Regions from separate parts of the Sporosarcina sp. SAFN-010 genome, predicted to be linked through region 1. Evidence: riboswitches for the same ligand, from Rfam matches in the RefSeq annotation. Region 1 holds a riboswitch; each other region holds the start of a gene.
The links. A riboswitch is a leader RNA that binds a small molecule or an ion and turns the genes downstream of it on or off. The one in region 1 is predicted to bind cyclic di-GMP.

Region 1 (6,105 bases):
TTCGCATTTTTCTTTAAGACGGAAACCTCATTCTTTGTATTTCAATACATACTCTATGCATGTAACGCAGTGCTAGTTGCGATGATTACAAAAAACTTTTTCAAAAGTAACTGGTCAGCGTTACTCGTAGGATTGGCGTATGCAGTGCAAACGGTTCTAATACGCAATGGTCCACAGTTCTTACTGACGGAAACCATTTTCGTCACATTGGTTCTGATTTCGGTGATTTTGCTGAAAAAATGGATCGATACAGATGGGAAACCTAAACGAGCGGGGTATTTAATTGTTTTCATCAGTTTTACATTACTCTTCCGACCGCACCTCATGTTTATGTTTGTATTGCTGGGGATGCTAATTATGTATTTTGGATGGAAAGACAAAAAGAAATTCCTGATTGTTCTTTTTGGTGTAGTACCTCTCATTCTGCTCTTTTTGAATGGGACATACAACAAGCACCTGCACGGAGAATTTGTTTCATTGGAAAACTATAGCGGTCAAAATTTATATATCGCGAATAACCCTGAAACGAAAGTGGGTTTCTTTGCAACTACGATTCAGGAAGAGTTTGTAGAGCCTTATTTCTATACACTCAGTGAAAAGTCTCTACCTGAGCGCAGCGTTATTTTGAAACAACGTGCAGTGGATTATATGATAAGTCATCCAATTACAACATTGAAAAATGTCTTGGGGAAGATGGCGCTATTCTTTAAGCCGCTAGATAATCTGGATTTACTTTCTATGGTGATTAGCGCAATTGGCTTGCTAGCAGCGATTGTTTTTGATCAGAAACGTAGATTGCTTCATATATCCATGCTCATTTACATGATTGGCTTCACTTCGTTGACTGCACTCGGCTTATTGATAGGTGGACAACGGTATCGTGCGCCGTTAACTCCAGTCTATTTGATATACATTGGATATTTGCCAGTACTTATTCGTGATTTCCTACGGAGAGGGAACGTGAAAAGTCTGTAACCGATTCAGGTTACAGACTTTTTGGTATGTGAGTAGGGAATAAAAAAACGCCAGCAGTTGCTGACGTTTTCGTAGACATTATGGAAATCAAGCTTATTTAATGGATTTCAATTCGCTGATTACCGTACCAGAAGGATCGATAGTTTTTATATTTCCGATACCTTGAACGTAGTAAGTTTTATATCCTCGGGTATTGGAAACTTCGACCGCATTGTTAAATGTCTTGTAAGGAGTTTTAACGGTGGCCTGTATTTTGGTGATTTTGGATTCGTGATTCCCGGTCAGTTCCAATGGCCAAGATTTACCTACTGTAACCGGATATTTCATATCGATATACGAATGGGATTCAGGCTGCCCTGAAGAAAGAGAATCGCTATTTTCACTTTGTAAGTAATAGTTGATACTTCCGTCTGTTAAGTTATTAGCTTCCCAAACATATCCAAGGTTAGCACCAGAAGTAGTTTTCTCTACATACTTATAAGTGTGTACAATCTCTCCATCTGCCCCTGTGTAGGTATACTGTTTGGTCATGTTCGCAGCATAGCTTCCAGCCATAGCAGTTTTCTGTTTGTACACTGGACTCATACCGCGTGCTAAGAAAGCTGAAAATTGTTCGCGTGTGACTTTGCCGTAGGGTTTGAAGCTTCCATCTGCATAACCAGTTGTAATAGAAGCACCTGCTAAGTAGCGAATAGAGTCATACGCCTTCATTTGATAGTTAATATCGGTGAAGCTATAGTGAGCTTGATAATGTAGTTTGAATGCTTTTGCAATGATCAGCGCCATGTCACCGCGTGTAACCTCTTGGTTTGGGCGGAAGGTGCCATCCGAGTAACCACTAATGATTCCATCTTTTGTAGCAGATGCAATGTAACCGCTACCTGCGTAGCTTTTGGTAACGTCTTTGAACTTTGTTGTCCGCTGGGTGCTATCCAATTTAAGCATACGACCAATCATCATAGTGGCTTCGCCGCGAGTCAAATTTTCTTTTGGTTTGAACTGTCCGTTTGTAAATCCGCTAATTACTTTCTCACCAACTAAGTATTGAATTTCATCATGAAATTGATTGGACTTGGGGACATCTGTGAAGTCGGTTTTTGCAGCTGCATAAGCTGGAGTCGCAGTTAAACCAACTGCGAGTGTAAGTGATAAAACTGCGGTTACTAATCGTTTCATTACATCGCTCCTCTTTATTTTTTGTGAATTCAGTATACCATAATTTTATTGTATTTACTATTATATCCAGGTTAAATAGATCTTTAGGACTACTTTATTCTTCTTATAATCGAGTAGCATTGAGTCAGTTTTGAAGGTTACAAATAACCGCACTTTCCCTTTTTTATACCAGCACTGCAAATTTCAAATAATCAACGACTGCAGACATATGAACATCGCTTATGATAATTTTATCTATAAGTTTATCGAGCATCTCTCCATTAAGGAAACGATAGGTCTCAGGAGTAAAGTTTCCCTTAGTTTCACAAAAGTTAATTGGATTAGAAAGCATTTGGGTAAAGGTTCAACCTTTTTTGTCAAACAATCAATCATTCAGGTTAATGTATGTTTGAATGTAGCCGAATAGCAGCTACTTACATCCTATTGAATGATAGCTTGTTAATCCTTACTTTTTATCAGCTGTTTTCTAAGCTTTTTAAGCAACCGCACTTTCCGTTTTTTTTACTCTCACAACTGAAATTCCAAAATGCTAGGCACATATTGACTGTGATATACAATCAGATTATAAGAGAAACATTAACTCGCGCTCTTCTAATGATAATGATGATAGTAAGTCTTCTAAACCTTCATCTTCTATTTTTCATGAACAAGAATGCCACGCTTCAAAAACAGATTCGAAATTTTCATTATTAAGATGAACTACAAGCGATTTTAAATGAATTCGAATACGTGGAAACAGCCATTAAATGCACGAATTCTGTGCTCATTTCCTATCTCGTACCAAACGCAGCAAATTAAGGTACTCAGCTAATTTAGGTGCCAGTGTTGGCTTATTTCTCGTCTATTATTTGTCTCTTTCAAAGCATTTGAAACAGCTTGATTATGCAATCATTAAGCGTGTTTCTTAAATAATTGTGGGTAAATTGAGCCGCGCTGCACTTCGTAAACTAAAGAAGTCAAAAACGCTTCTTTCCATTGACTAAACGATAGTTATGGTAGGAAAAACATACTTACCTCGGGCGCCTTTTCATGAAGAACGTGCAAGAATTAAATTGCACGAGAGCTTTACCAATGAAACGTCTAAAGAAAATCTGTCATGTTGGAGCTGTATAATTATGTTTAATCAACACGCGTGATGTATAAGGATATTGTTCCTATGGACTGCTAGATACTGCTGCATATGAAATTTTGAAAGTGGTGTTAAAGAAGGAAATGATGAGCTTTCAGGGAGTTGAATCATTACTAAAAGAGCAATGTGACAAAATATACAAACCAGACGGGCCCCCTTGCCATGGCAAGGGGGCCCGTCTGAGTATCTGAGTTTTGGGATGATCATACCAGCACTTCATGCTTATATTGCACCAATCCTGTTACATTCGCATAGAGCGCTGCTTGTGTCCGATCACCAAGATCCAATTTTGATAAGACCTGGCTTACATGCTTTTTCACTGTGTTTTCGGTGATGTATAGGTTCTCGGCTATTTGTTTATTCGAAAATCCCTGACCGAGTTTTTGTAAGATCTCTTTTTCCTTCGAGGTAAGAAGATTTACATGGCTGTTATCCATATGTGGGCTGTTCTGTGACTGTATCAATTGATCTATTATGTCCGGGTCATAATATTTTCTTCCTCTTTGAATCATTTGAAGTGCATATATGAGTTCTTCGGGGTGTGCTTCCAGTGATATATAACCTTCTACATCCATGACTGTTGCGTATTGGAAAGACATCGGGTCCTTTGAATAGATCAGGATGACGAATTTGCAGGTAGCCCCTCGCTTTCTCGCTTCGGTTATCACTTCTAATCCCCATTCTTCTCCTAAGTGGAATGCAACAATCACCAAATCCGGATTTTCTCTTTGAATCAGAGAAAGTGCTTCTTGCTTGTTTCTGGCTTCTCCGGACACCTCCATCATATCCTGCAGTGATAAAAACGAGATCAGCCCTTTGCGAATGAGTGTTTGATCATCCACTAATACTATTTTCATCAATATATAGCCTCCTCACTCACTAAAGAGTGTGTCTCATATAATACGTACAAATGATATGAGGCCGGTTGCACCACTGACTCCATACATCCAAGGTGCCCAGATAGAGGATGTAGTTCATAGTCTCCAATTTAGTAATTACATACTAATAGTATACATGATGATTTCTGAAAAGACTGTCGATTTTTAAGGGAGATAAAGAACCTTTTTTGTAAGATTATTTCTTGTTTAGTCGTTTTGTCTCTTTTAGATGCTACAAACCAACCAATAAAAATATTCTACCATCAGAAATGTAAAAGTGAATGGCACTAAATAATACCATTGGAATTATCCTTAAGTGGTGTGTGAACATTTTAAATATTACACCTTAGAGGGACGAGAATTAATTTCCCTGTGTTTATACTAAAGCTAGTTCCAATATCATAGCGGTTGGTTGCAGAATAAGGGGGGCTTTCATAAATAAGAATCATTAATTAAAGTACATCATTGAAGGTACATCGCTATGAGCGAAACTGAAGGTGTGAGGAATGATCAAGTTGTTTGCAGCGGCTAAGAAAGAACTAATCTTACAAGACATTTCCAGAAACAAGAAACATCTTGATAGGAAGAGTTTCGGAGCCTACACAAAAAGAAGAAGTAATGACATCGAAAATGGTCAAGACTTCGAAACGATACTTAAAAAAAGTATTGTCCAAGTTAGTAAACGTAATGACAAATTTAAAAACAAATCTGAGGGGGAACAAAAAAATGGGTATTAAAGCGAAATTAGGTATGGGTGTTGCAACTGGAGTGTTGGCTATTAGTATGATTGGTGGAGGAACATATGCTTATTTTAACGATGTAGAAACATCTACTAACACATTTGCTGCAGGGACATTGGATTTAACACTCAATCCTGTGGAAATTATCAAGGTTGATAATATTAAACCTGGTGATTGGATGAATCGTACATTTAAGTTAGAAAATACGGGGAGTCTGGATATTTCTAAAATTTTTCTAACGACTGACTACACTGAATCAGTTGCAGGTTTTGGCGATCATATTGTGGTGGATTTTCTTAAAAATGAAGATAAAGGTAGCATTCTTGGGGAAAGCAATGTCATTGTAAGTAAGACATTGAACGAATTGAAGAGTATGTCAGCGGATGCCGTTAAAAATGAATCCCCGAAGTTTTTTGGATGGCAGGGCGGTGAGAAAAGCGGTATCAAAGCTGGTACAACGGACAATATGTATGTGAAATTCAGATTTAATGATAATGGCGCAGACCAAAATGCATACCAAAAAGCATCCTTAGAATTAAAGTGGAAATTTGATGCACAACAGACAGCAGGCACTTCAAAATAAATTCTTTCTATATCAAGGGAGGAGAGCATTTCTCCTCCCTTCTTTCACTTCAATTGATCATCCATGCTCTCCCTTATGTATATTTCTCAACATATAATAGTGCCTTGTGTTTTGAGGAATATATATAATGACCGTTTACCTATTACTATTATAAAGGAGTGATAGTGCTGAGAAACAACCGAAAACGTACTGCCCGGGAAACGTATAAAGGTCTTTTTCTGCTTTTAAAGATAACAGCCATTTTCTATTTATCTATTTTCAGCATTAGTTACATGTCGTCTGAAACGTCTGCATATTTAGGCGACCAATCGAAAGTTTCACAGGTGATTACTGCAGGTACATGGGAGGAAGAGTCGGAAGAGAGTGAATGTGATGAGGAAAATGAAAATGACGAAATGCCAAGTGAAGGAGCCGACGATGATTGTAAGGGCAGTGAGGATAAATCTGAAGTGGAAAAGGATGAGGTACATGAAGACGAAAAAGTAACCGATCCGGAAAATATGGAGTCAAGTGAATTAGAAGACAAAGTGGATTCAGGTGCTGATGAAGAAAAGGATTCGCAGACACCTAACAGTGAGGATCAAATAAAGCCAGACGGAACGGGAAATTCAGTAAACAAATCAG
Region 2 (6,105 bases), 260 kb from region 1:
TCGGATTTAGTGAATCGGGCGGTAAGGGTGGCTCGTATGGTCTTCAGAACGTTAAAGAGCGTGCCGTTGAAATTGGTGCCGTGTGCAAAATTGTATCCGTCCCTTCGCAAGGAACGATTGTAGAAGTGAAATTACCGATTAGGACAGAGGAGGAGGAAGCGCATGATACGCGTACTACTCGCAGATGATCATGAAATGGTTCGCATCGGAGTATCTGCATATCTAGGGACTCAACCTGATATGGAAGTCGTTGGAGAAGCAGTCGACGGTGGCGAAGCGGTTGAAAAAGCACTTGAATTGCGACCGGACATCATTTTAATGGACATGGTCATGCCAATCATGACCGGTGCTGAAGCAACGAAAGCGATCATTCAACAATGGCCAGAAGCCAAAATTATCGTTGTTACAAGTTTTTTAGATGACGATAAAGTCTATCCAGCACTCGAAGCAGGTGCTGCCAGTTACATTTTAAAGACTTCAAACGCTAAGCGTATTGCCCAAGCGATCCGCGAAACCGTACAAGGCCAAACGGTTCTAGAACCGGAAGTGACGGTCAAAATGATGGAGAAAATGCGAAGTGGCGGATCTGACCATCCTCTTCACGAAGAGTTGACGCAGCGCGAACTAGAAACGTTGTTACTCCTCGCTCAAGGAAAGTCCAATCAGGAAATTGCGGATGAACTATTCATTTCCTTGAAAACTGTTAAGACACACGTCAGTAATGTTTTGTCAAAACTCGAAGTACAAGACCGTACGCAGGCGGTCATTTATGCATTTCATCATAAATTAGTCCAATGAAAAACGCGCAGCCAGGGGTATCCCCTACTGCGCGTTTTTTGTCATCATTCGTGATTGTGATCATCTTTAGGCTTCTGATTGTTCCATTGCTCATGAGCTTCTTTGTTGAACCGGCTCTTCTGATTGTGGTCACCATATGGATATTCTTCTCCTGGTTCCACTTCGTTATAGCCCGTATCCACATCATCTTCCATGAACGAAATTGGATCATTCCCTCCAAAGTTCTCAGCTGGCGGGACGTCATTCACATCAGAATGTGCAGGTCCTGTTAACCCTGCTTCAGTGTCTCCAGGGAAATCGTCGGCAGGAGGAACTGGAGGAGCTTGTTCAGTTGCTCGTTTCAGCTGTTCCTTTTCACGCTCAACTTGAGCTTTTGTAGTATTCATTCCTTGTTTTGCTTGTTGCTTCGCTTGCTCTGCGTCTTGTTTCATTTCTTCTTTTTGCTGTTCCCAACCTTCTTTCGAAACATCTACATCTTGCAAGCTGGACTCCATCTTAGACAAGTAACGAGATGCGTGATCGCGTCCACCCAGTCCAAAAGCTAGACCAAATGCAAGTGCAACGCCACCTAGGATGAGAATGAATGCAGCATTGATGATCGCAGGTGCAATCCCAAGCTGACTAAGCGCCATGAAGAACGCGAACGCTAAGATAGCGTATTTCGCGACGTAGCGGAGAATGTGTGGATTCCCTTGCTTCGTTTGCATAACATTTCCAATGAATTTCTCTGCAAGGTTCGCAAGCCAGAACCCGACTGCTAGAATTAGTACTGCAGCAAGTACCATTGGCAAGTAAGCGAAAATCGCAGTTGCCAGAGTCACCATAAACGCAAGTTGTACAATTTGAAGCGCTTCTACAACAAACAATAGAATCACTACAATTTGTACAATCGTTCCGATAACAGATGAAACTGTAAAACTGCCAGAACGGTTCGTTGACTTCACACCCATCTTATTCGATAAGGAGTCTACGCCGAGATTGGCAAGTAACGTTTCCACAATCCCTTTAATCCATTTCGCCACATATACACCAACGAGAATCAATGCAATCGCAACGATGATTTTAGGAAGCATCACCATAATGTCATTCAACATGGCAATCGCAGGCTGGGAAATCCCTTCTAAGTCCAGTACTTCAAGTGCTGAAATGGTAACAGGAATCAAGATTAGTACGAACACGATGGTTCCGATCACTTTTGAAATACTTGTCCCTTTTACAGCAGATGAAACCTTCAATTTGTCCGCAACTTTATCTACACCGATTGATTCGAGCAACTTCGTCACAATCATGCGAACAATTTTAGCGATCAGGATACCTACTACAAAGATTAGTGCAGCACCAACGAGCTTAGGGATAAATGCGACAAATCCAGTTAATAAGTTCTCAAACGGACCACTTACTCCACTTAAACCAAGCGCATTCAATACCGCTGGGATAAACAGAAGTAAAATCAAATAGAATGCAACGTTCGCAGCCGTCGAAATCCACTGTGCTTTATCGACTGATTCTGCAGATCCGCCTACTTTAGAGACATATTTGTGTACATTCACTTTATGTCCTGCAGACAGAATCAGCTTTTTCACGAGGGTTGCAAGCACCCAAGCTAGCAGCAGGATAAGACCTGCTTTTAGAATTCCAAGTACCGCACCGCTTAGTCCTGCAAACACATCCAGGAATGGTGAAGAAATTGTGTTGAGGTTCATAATATTAAAGAAGATGAGGATGGTGAGTAGTAAAATACCGAAAAATACAATCTTGCCGGCAATTCGGTCAGCACTCCACTTTTGGTGTTGCATGTTTAAACGTTCATTCATGTGACCTTTTTTCATGGCTTTCACAACTGCCCCTTCGGCAACTTTAGCAATGATAAAACCAATGATAAGTACAATAATGCCGAGCAGTAGATCTGGTAGCCAGCTGAAAAGGTTTGAATAATACGGGTCTCGGAACATTAAGATCCTCCATTCTAGTAAATAGTCTAGTCATCTATTCCTACAAATGGAGATTGGTAAACCTGCTAAATATAAGTTTCCTTAATAGAAGCCAAGAGTTCATTCAAAATTGACCTATGCGGTTAATAAGCTAAGCATTAGAAAACCAGCTGACTGGTTGCGTCAGCTGGCTTATGTGTTGCGTTTAGATTCGTTCCATTCCGTGTGGGCTTTTTCATTATGATTACGTTCAGAGGACTTCTCTTCACTTTCCCTAAATACAGAAGGCGCATGCTCCCCTGTTTTTTCGCGTTCGTTTTCCAGAAACTCCTGGGTGAAATTCGAATCGGCAGGATCCGACAATGGTAACTCATCCGCAGGTCCTGCTGGTTTCCCTTGTTTCGGCACTTTGGGTTCCAAGTCTTCTTTGTTTGGATATTTCCCGTCTTTAATGGTCATTCCATACTCCCCCTCTTCAACTTAGTTAAGCTAACTACTCCAGTTATCTAATTATAATTCCCTATAATATATAAGTTCAAACACAAAAAACTGTATACTACCCCCCTCTCATTATCGTCCAGTTAAGCTAACGGCATACGGACCATCGCTTCACCTTTTATTTCAATTGCTTGTTACACATGCTACAAAATATTAACAGACTGCTTGTACAATTCCATAGTACTCCATCCTCCAAATATAGTAAGTTTTTTGGATTCATTTTAAGAAATGCTGAATTCGCAAGACCAATCTCCCATTGGTAATCTATGCTGCTCTCACCTACGTACTCTCGCCATACTACTCATCGAACGCTACACAGCCTTCTGTGAAATGTTCAAATTGACAGCAGGTGCATCTTCTTTGTATAGTAGTTTTAAACGATGTGCATCCCCTGTTCTTTAACAAGAACAGGGAATAATCACAGTTCACATGGTTTTTGTAAAGTCATAGCTTCGAATTGGTACTTTATAGTCATAACCATAAACAAATACCATAGACCCATTTCAATAGGTTTTTATACCATACTTCTTTATTTAATAAACCTGATTATTGCAAGTCCTGTACGTAAAATTCATGCGATGCTAGTGATAAAATTTAGTTTTTGCATAACTAAGGGTGATTATAATGTCTATCGGAAAGCGAATTCGCGAACTTCGGATGATAAAAGGATTGTCGTTAACTGAATTAGCAAATCGAGCTGGTGTAGCAAAATCCTATATCTCTTCAGTCGAGCGACAACTACAATTAAATCCTTCTATTCAATTTTTAAACAAAATAGCTGCAGTTCTAGATGTCAGTGTTGAGAAGTTAATTCTTGAAGATGAGGCTCAAGAAGAGGATTTGGACATTGAGTGGCTAGAGTTAGCCAAAGAGGCAATGGATTCTGGAATTAGCAAAGAGCAGTTCAAACAGTATTTGGAATTCCAAAAATGGCAGAAGTCTACCCACGATAATAACTAACGTCTATTATCGTGAGTCCCTTATGATTATTATCCTTATGGTGTGTGTCTAAAGTTAGAAGTAGCTGTTCTGTTAACGCAAGGGGAGCTGCAGTGATGTGAAATCTGATGGTTGCGTGCTGTAATCACAAGTAGCTTAGCAATCTGTAGTTTAGGTGTCCAACCATGTCAGTCCTGATTGTTCATAAGGATGAAATCCACAAAATGATTGCGAACTTTTTATTTTCAAGATCGATTTTACATTTCTGGACTTAACCTCTCTCTTTACGTAAACTAGCATTCCATAAGACTGCTAGTTTGCCTTTTCCTTTGGGAATCCATCATTCGTTTCCTTCAACTTCACATTTTTTAGGAACTCTCTTACTTCCTCCGGGGAGACACCTAGATTTTTTGCTTTCTTCATCAAGAACACCCATTCCCCATCCAACATCTCTCGATCGTTCTTCATCAGAAAATCCCCCTAATAGGATAGGTAGCTCAGCCGTCATAGCAACTTTCCCCTTAGACCTGAAGCTTTGCGTCCTTACTTTTAAGTAAGTTTGCCTTTTCTATGATTTGGTACTTATACCTAATTACCACTATCATATAGGAAAATTCAAAATGACAATATTGACGAATGTTAATGGGTAGGCACTTTTTTTCAAACAGTTCCATTAATACAGTTAATTAAGCACTTTATTTGTAGCGTTAAGTATAATCTCGGTTCCTTGTGTTACCTTCAGACATAGAGGTTAACTCAACCACTAGTATGTAAAAATCCACCCGCGATGGCAGGTGGTCGATTGAAGCTAATATCGCATAGATTCAAATGACAGTGTTAAGTTATTCTCTAATACTGATTATTTTGCCCTTTGTCGCTTAAAGATTTAGTCGCCACATTCATATCTAATTTATTGTATTCGGTTTTAGCTGTAAATAGCACAAGTGGATTCGAACCATTAATACGTTGCGCATCCCAAACCATTCCTTCAAATTTATTATATGAACCGTCTACTTTTATTATTTGTTTTGTTTTCTCGGTTAGTTGCACTTGCAATCCCGTGAAAAGGTTACCTGAACATTCGTTGGGGATTGTCATGGAACCTATTATTTGTATACCTAACACACAATCATCTATCGTCATATTTTCAAAGCGATTAGCATTAATCCAGCTATATGTGCCAGCTCCTGGATTCTCTGCTTTTAGTTGAATAGCTGTTTTAAATCCCACGATTGAGATATTTTCAAACTGGACGAAGCTAATATTGTGCCACTTTCCTTTAGCATATAATGAAAGCCCCGTGCCATTGTAGTTTTTACTTTTATTAATGATTGTCATATTTTCAACTCGCGTTTTATTTGTAGCATCATACTGATCCTGGCCTTTTAGAAATATAACTTCTGCTTGAAAGGTTGGATCCATTACTTGGATAGTCCCATTCCTAATGACCGCATCTTTTTCAACCGTCAACACTCGATAATTCCCTTTCACCACGATTACGGAATTACTTCCAAACTCTAGTTCTACCCCTTCCTTCACGGTAAAACCAGACTTTATTGTATATATTTTATTGGCTTTCAACTTCACTTTTTCTTTCTTTTGCGTTGCACAAAAATCAATAGCCGACTGAATTGCCTTTAAATAATCTTCTGTTTGACCATTCTCATTTGTTATAAAATCTTCTACAGCAACTGTGTCCTCCGGTAGGTTTAGGTTACTTCGCTCCACATTTGCTCTCCCCCACATCTCGTTGTTAAACATTAAATAAAGGATAACGGCACTGCTGATGACAATTATAGCTATCCATCTTATGCATACATCTTTAATCTCCATTTACTCATCTACTTTCCTAGCTCACAACAACGCTACAATGCTTCACCACCTCATCCCATTCCATGTATATGCGAAATATATCCTCTTCTATCAGCTTTGTCCCCGA
Region 3 (6,105 bases), on a different contig from region 1:
GTACGAAAAGTTAGCAAGCCACTCTGGAGAAATTGCAGCAACGACAGAAGAGCAAACGGCTACAGTTGAAGAAGTTGCTGCCGCTGCCAAGAACCTATCCGATATAGCGGAAGATTTAAAAGGTGAAATCGGTAAATTCACGGTGTAACTCGTGGATAGCCACCAAGTTACTTCAGAATATATCAATTGAAACATTAAGAAGGCAGCCAATCATTCAATTGGCTGCCTTCTTTTTAAAAGTGTTGACTGTGAGCGGTACAAAGATAAGATTGTAAATTCGTCTTCACTTTTCGGGATGAAGAAATACTAGGATCTTACCTTCCTGAACGTCTTCTGAATAGCGTTCGGATTCCTCATCAGGAACTCCGATTTCCATAAGTGCATGCTTTAATCCACCAGCACCCGAGCTAGCACCTACAACTGCTCCGCCAATAGTTGAAATAATAGGACCAGCAGCTAACACGGCGCCAAGTCCGGGAACCACTACTGCCGAAATCCCTGCAATTACGCCTGCTATCCCCAGTGTTCCACCAGTTAATGCCCCAGCGATGGCTCCATCTTTAGTGGACGGCTTTACTTCCTGTGTGAATTCAGGCAGATTTTTTGTATTTTTAGCAATCACTGAAATTTCCTCGGTTTTGTAGCCTCTCTCTCTTAATCGTTCAACAACTTCAACCACTTGTTGTTCGTTTTCATATACCTCAATATCGTAATTCTTCATTGTAAATTACCTCCTGTTTGCTTGAACAATGAATTCTATACCCCCTATTTAGTTTCTTTAGACACATTTCACTTTAACACTTTACTTTTCTAGAATTGTATTTCTAATTTGCAACTCTCGGGAATTGGTTTTTCAGTAATTTTCAATGAAAGTTACTTGGTTTTTATGTAAGTTAAACCAATATTAATATAAAACCCCCTTCCAACATTACCTGAAAACAAGCAACTTGAATCTAGTGCTATTTGTTCATGGTGTGGAACCAAAGGTATGATAGTATTTAAACTATAAAATAACTGAATAGGCAAACCTAAAGAAATTTAGGGACGCAAAGCTATAGGGACTAAGGTGTATCACTATGTCAGCCAGTTGCCGAAGAGTACACACTACTTTTTGTTTAGTAAAGTTAACTAACTGCTACTTGTTTTTTTGACTTTATATAATCCAAAGCTACTCTTTTTGAGTAGCTTTTTTTGTGCGCTCAGTAGGGAATATATTCATGAGGAGGAAAAGTATATGAAGATGATTGCGTTCGCAACAGCAGCTGCCTTGGCTCTTAACGTAGTCTGCAGTCCAATTTCTGTATTAGCAAATGTACAACCGCAAGAAGGATTAGTCATGCCTACTGTAGCAGAAAGTAACCAAAGTACCGGTATTGCATCGGTTCGAAAATTCGACTTGTACGGAAAAGCGAGTCTACCTGCATACGATGAAGTATTCAAAATGCCTATCTCGAATATAAAATCGATCACAAACAATGGAGGGAACTACTCAGGCTCTCCTATTAATCATGCGATTGACGGAGAACTGAAGACACATTGGGAAACAAATAAGCCGAATAGTGCTTCATTTACTAACGAAGTTGTGGTGGATCTTAACGAATCCACAACCTTAAATAGAATTGTCTATGCCGCGCGCCAATCCAGTGCAAAAGGAAAAGGCTTTGCACAAGAGTTTGAAATCTATAGTTCACAATCAGCCGATGGTAATGATTTCTCATTAGTTTCTTCAGGAGGTTACAACGGCTCAACAGGTGATGTAGTAGAAATCCAGTTTGCCCCGACGAAATTTAAGCGAGTTAAATTTGTATTCACAAAAGCTAACCAAGACTGGGCAAGCGCTTCAGAGTTTCAATTTTACAAAGAAGATTCTGTATCCGACAAAATGGAAACACTATTCACGGATGCATCGCTAAGTTCAGTTAGTGATCAGTTTAAAACGCTGGATGCGTTAACGAGATTGGATGCTGAAGCAAAGGGGCATCCGTTCTATCCTCAATTCAAAGAAGATATAGAGAATGCAAAAGTTCTCATTAACAAAGCGGAAATTGAATCTACTACAGCAGTAACTAAACCATTCCTGCATTATTCAAATGAAGCCTACTCTCAGTTTTTTAGAATGGATCGTCAAAACATCAAAGGGATTCGCAACAATGGTGGGCATTATGCGAGTGCCGTTATTGAAAATGCAATTGACGGCAACCTTAACACGTACTGGGAAACAAATAGAAGTAACACCAATGACTTTTCAAACGAAGTCGAAGTCGAATTTAAAGATAGCGTAACGTTAAATCGACTTATGTATGGGGCAAGACCTTCTGACCGAAAGGGGTTTGCTGAAGAGGTTGAAATTTATACTTCCAAAACATCCAAAGGAGACACCTATCAGCTTGTAGCAACAGGGCAGCATAATATGGTTGCTGGATTAGTTGAAGTCAAATTTGCACCAACCGAATTTAAGCGCGTAAAATTCAAATTTAAAAAATCTAACCAAAACTGGGCCACGTTATCGGAACTAGCCTTCTACAGTCAGGACCCGATAGAAGAGCAAGTCGCCAATCTATTCACAGATGGTCTTATGAATGAGTTAAAGCCGGAATTTGCTTCTATGGATGCAATTCAACAATTGGAGAAAGAAGTTGCGAAGCATCCTTTAAAAGAACAGTTACAACAATACGTAACAATGGCAAAAGACGTACTCAACAACGTACATGTTTCTAACGAATCAATCGTGATTGCATCGCAGCGGGGGAACTCAAGTACAGAAGCCAGCAAACATCAAATTGCCAGAACCTCGTTCTCACTAGATACATTTGGTAGATACGTAGTGCCAGGTGAGACAATCCAAATTACAGTTGAAGCAGATGAAAACGGCGTCATGCCAAATCTAGTTCTTGGTCAAATAGCTGATGATAAAAATGGATGGATTAGAAGATATGCGTTAAAACAAGGATTGAATCGAATAACCGTTCCAGCATTCGATAACATGAAGCCATCTGTTGCATATGTGGAAAACAATGCGCTACCAACTGAACAGTCATTTGCTCCAAAAGTAAGACTAGTTGGGGGAACTAAATTCCCTGTCTACTATCATGGAATAACAGATCCCGCAGCGTATGAAAAAGAATTGGAAGAATATGTAGAGAAAATCAGTGTGAACGACAACGACTTTGCAAACGGAAAACCGAATGATGTTGTGTATAACGTCTCTGAACTAGTGTCCGAAAATAATACAATTTCTACAAGTGCTGCGGGCGCTCTAAAGGGAATTAAAGAATTAAAAGGAACTGGGAAGACCGTATCAGACACGATGAAAGAATGGGAAATGATGTGGACCGAGTACCAAAAAATTAGTGGTGCTGTCGTGGATGATTCAGATCCAAGAAACCAATATTTCAATGCAAAGTTTACATCACGGGTATTCACCAAAGGGCCTTATGGTTGGTCGGATTGGGGATATACAGGATTTAACGGAGGGAATTCTCCTAGAAGAGATGATGGATTCTTTAAACAAATCGTGAAGCCATTTAGTGTACCTGGAAATGATGGATGGGCTTATTTTCATGAATGGGGCCATAACATTAATAACTCCACGATGGAACACACTGAGATAACGAACAACATCTACTCAGTAATTATGAGAAAGAAATTCAATAACAGCACAGAAGACCGTGTAGATTGGAATTCCATGTACAAAAGGTTTTCAGGTGAAACGGTTCAACATGGTTTCTGGACTTACTTAGGGGTACTTGAGCAAGTGCAATATTATTATGGCGAAGATAGTTATGGTAAGGCTTCCCGAATTGCTCGGACAAACCCTGAAGGTGTCATGAATGGATTAGGAAGTAATTTGCAACGATTAGTTGTGGGATTATCTTTAGCAACCGAAACGGACCTAACGGCATTTTTCGAAGACTGGGGTTACGTAACAGCTACCGCTAAGATGAAAGAGAAAGTCGCACACTTACCAAAACCAGATGTGAAGTTAGAGTACATGCATAGTTTAGGACGAGATTACGAAGGTAATGGGTTCTCAAAAGATGCAAAAGTTACTGCGCATTCAATAATTGCAAATCCAGATAAAAAAGAAATCAACCTGTCCTATGATATTGATGAAGCAAATAAGGGCGCTGCTATGGGATATGAAATCCTCCGTAATGGCAAGGTAGTAGGCTATACAACAGGAACTTCATTCATAGATAGAAACGTAGATACGAGTGTTCCTTATACTTATGAAATCGTCGCGTATGACAGGAAGTTAACTCCTTTAAAACCTGTGGAAGTTCACTCACAGCAACCGAACTTATCTGTAGAAGAACAAGTTACGTTAAGATTACATCAAGCGTTTGAGCCAATGGATTACGTAAACGCAACTTCGTTTTCCGGTCAAAACATTACCAAAGATGTAGTGATTAAATCAAATATGGTAGATGTAACGAAAAAAGGATCTTATGAAATTGTTTACGAAGTGAAGAATGCGAATTTAATCGAATCAAAGAAGACGAAGGTTACTGTAACAAGTGACTATGCCTATATCTCAGATATGAATGCTAAATCCGTTCAAACAGATTGGAGTTCATTGCAAAAAGATAAAGCAATTTCTGGAGGGCTTATCACACTACGAAGACAAGGTAGTGATGCGACGTATCCTAAAGGAATAGCCATTCATGCTAATTCTGAAGTTGTGTATGATATTGCTGGAAAAGGGTTCAACTTCTTTGAAAGTTATATCGGTATCGACCAATCTGTCAGAGGGCAGGGGTCTTCCGCAACGTTTGAAGTGTGGGTAGATGGAGAAAAGAAATTGGATAGTCGTGTATTCAAATCGGGTACGGAGCATGAATTTGTGAAAGTTCCCGTAACAGGTGCAAAAGAAGTAAAACTTATTACAACGGATGCGAAAGACAATGGGATTTCCTCAGACCATACAGTTTGGGCAGATGCAAAATTCACGAAAGATTCTAGTGAACCTACATTAAATGTATCTGAAGATCTCACGTTCGTTAAACTGAACAACAAGGACTTTACAATTTTAGATGGTGTAGAGGCGTTTGATAAAGAAGATGGGGATTTAATCGACGCAGTCAAAGTAACATCTAACGATTTCACTGTTAGTAAAACAGGCACGTACAATGTAGCCTTTTCAGTTACTGATAGCGATGGAAATAAGGTAACGAAGACGAAAGAAATCTATGTATATAGCGATACCACATTCGTAAGTGATACGCCGTGGATATCCGCACAAACAGCGTGGAGCACGGTGAAAAAAGATCAGGCTTCGTCTGGTGGTCCGATAAGGATACTAGTCAATGGTGCGACAAAGGAATTTACTAAAGGAATTGGAACCCATGCAAATTCATCTATTGTGTATGATCTTGCAGATGAAAACTACGATTACTTTGAGACACTCGTTGGTATAGATCGAAACATCGCTGAAAATAACAATTCAAGTGTGACATTTAAAGTACTAGCGGATGGTCAGGAAGTCTATAATAGCGGGGTTATGAAATATAATACAGAAGCAAAATTGGTAAGAGTTCCATTGAAAGGCGTTAAGGAATTAACGCTCATTGCAAATGATTCTAGTAATGGAAATGGATCCGACCATGCAAACTTTGCAGATGCTAAGTTTTATATTTCGAATGGACTGCCCCAGCTTACAATACCTAATTCGGTAGCAACTAAAGTGGGTACACCTATCGATTTAAGCGAAGTTTATTCTGCTGTCGATGCTGAAGATGGAGATTTAACAGCTCAAGTAAAAGTGACGGGTAGAAATCAGGTGAATTTTGAGCGAGCTGGTAAATATGAAATCACATACACTGTGGTAGATAGTGATGGCAATGAAGTATCTATGAAGCGATTCATATCCGTAGTAAATATGGAAGACTTCAACTATCTATCTGATTTCGAATGGAAGTCTACACAAAATAGCTATAGAACTCCTGTAAAAGACGAAGCAATCAGTGAACAACCATTACGATTAACAGGGAAGGACGGAAGTGTACAAGCCTATGAAAAAGGGATTGGTGCACACTCCAACTCAACAATCATTTATGATTTAACGGAGAAAGACGCCGATTATTTCACTTCATTTGTGGGGGTAGA

Region 2: another riboswitch for cyclic di-GMP. It lies ahead of ACR65F_RS04385 (anti-repressor SinI family protein); the one in region 1 lies ahead of ACR65F_RS03200 (LuxR C-terminal-related transcriptional regulator).
Region 3: another riboswitch for cyclic di-GMP. It lies ahead of ACR65F_RS11910 (NPCBM/NEW2 domain-containing protein); the one in region 1 lies ahead of ACR65F_RS03200 (LuxR C-terminal-related transcriptional regulator).

What each region holds. Positions count from the first base shown of each region.
Region 1 covers NZ_JBPFDS010000002.1:46,481-52,585, reverse strand. The annotation lists gene ACR65F_RS03210 (hypothetical protein) at 1-975, shown strand, start outside; gene ACR65F_RS03205 (S-layer homology domain-containing protein) at 1,069-2,151, opposite strand; gene ACR65F_RS03200 (LuxR C-terminal-related transcriptional regulator) at 3,484-4,137, opposite strand; cyclic di-GMP riboswitch class II at 4,191-4,273, opposite strand; gene ACR65F_RS03195 (hypothetical protein) at 4,665-4,895, shown strand; gene ACR65F_RS03190 (TasA family protein) at 4,885-5,481, shown strand; gene ACR65F_RS03185 (hypothetical protein) at 5,646-6,105, shown strand, end outside.
Region 2 covers NZ_JBPFDS010000002.1:305,841-311,945, forward strand. The annotation lists gene ACR65F_RS04360 (sensor histidine kinase) at 1-188, shown strand, start outside; gene ACR65F_RS04365 (response regulator) at 163-798, shown strand; gene ACR65F_RS04370 (mechanosensitive ion channel) at 843-2,750, opposite strand; gene ACR65F_RS04375 (hypothetical protein) at 2,922-3,188, opposite strand; gene ACR65F_RS04380 (helix-turn-helix domain-containing protein) at 3,852-4,187, shown strand; gene ACR65F_RS04385 (anti-repressor SinI family protein) at 4,479-4,634, opposite strand; cyclic di-GMP riboswitch class I at 4,655-4,740, opposite strand; gene ACR65F_RS04390 (hypothetical protein) at 5,016-5,999, opposite strand; gene ACR65F_RS04395 (sugar phosphate nucleotidyltransferase) at 6,016-6,105, opposite strand, start outside.
Region 3 covers NZ_JBPFDS010000010.1:1,241-7,345, reverse strand. The annotation lists gene ACR65F_RS11920 (methyl-accepting chemotaxis protein) at 1-148, shown strand, start outside; gene ACR65F_RS11915 (general stress protein) at 284-721, opposite strand; cyclic di-GMP riboswitch class I at 1,012-1,095, shown strand; gene ACR65F_RS11910 (NPCBM/NEW2 domain-containing protein) at 1,235-6,105, shown strand, end outside.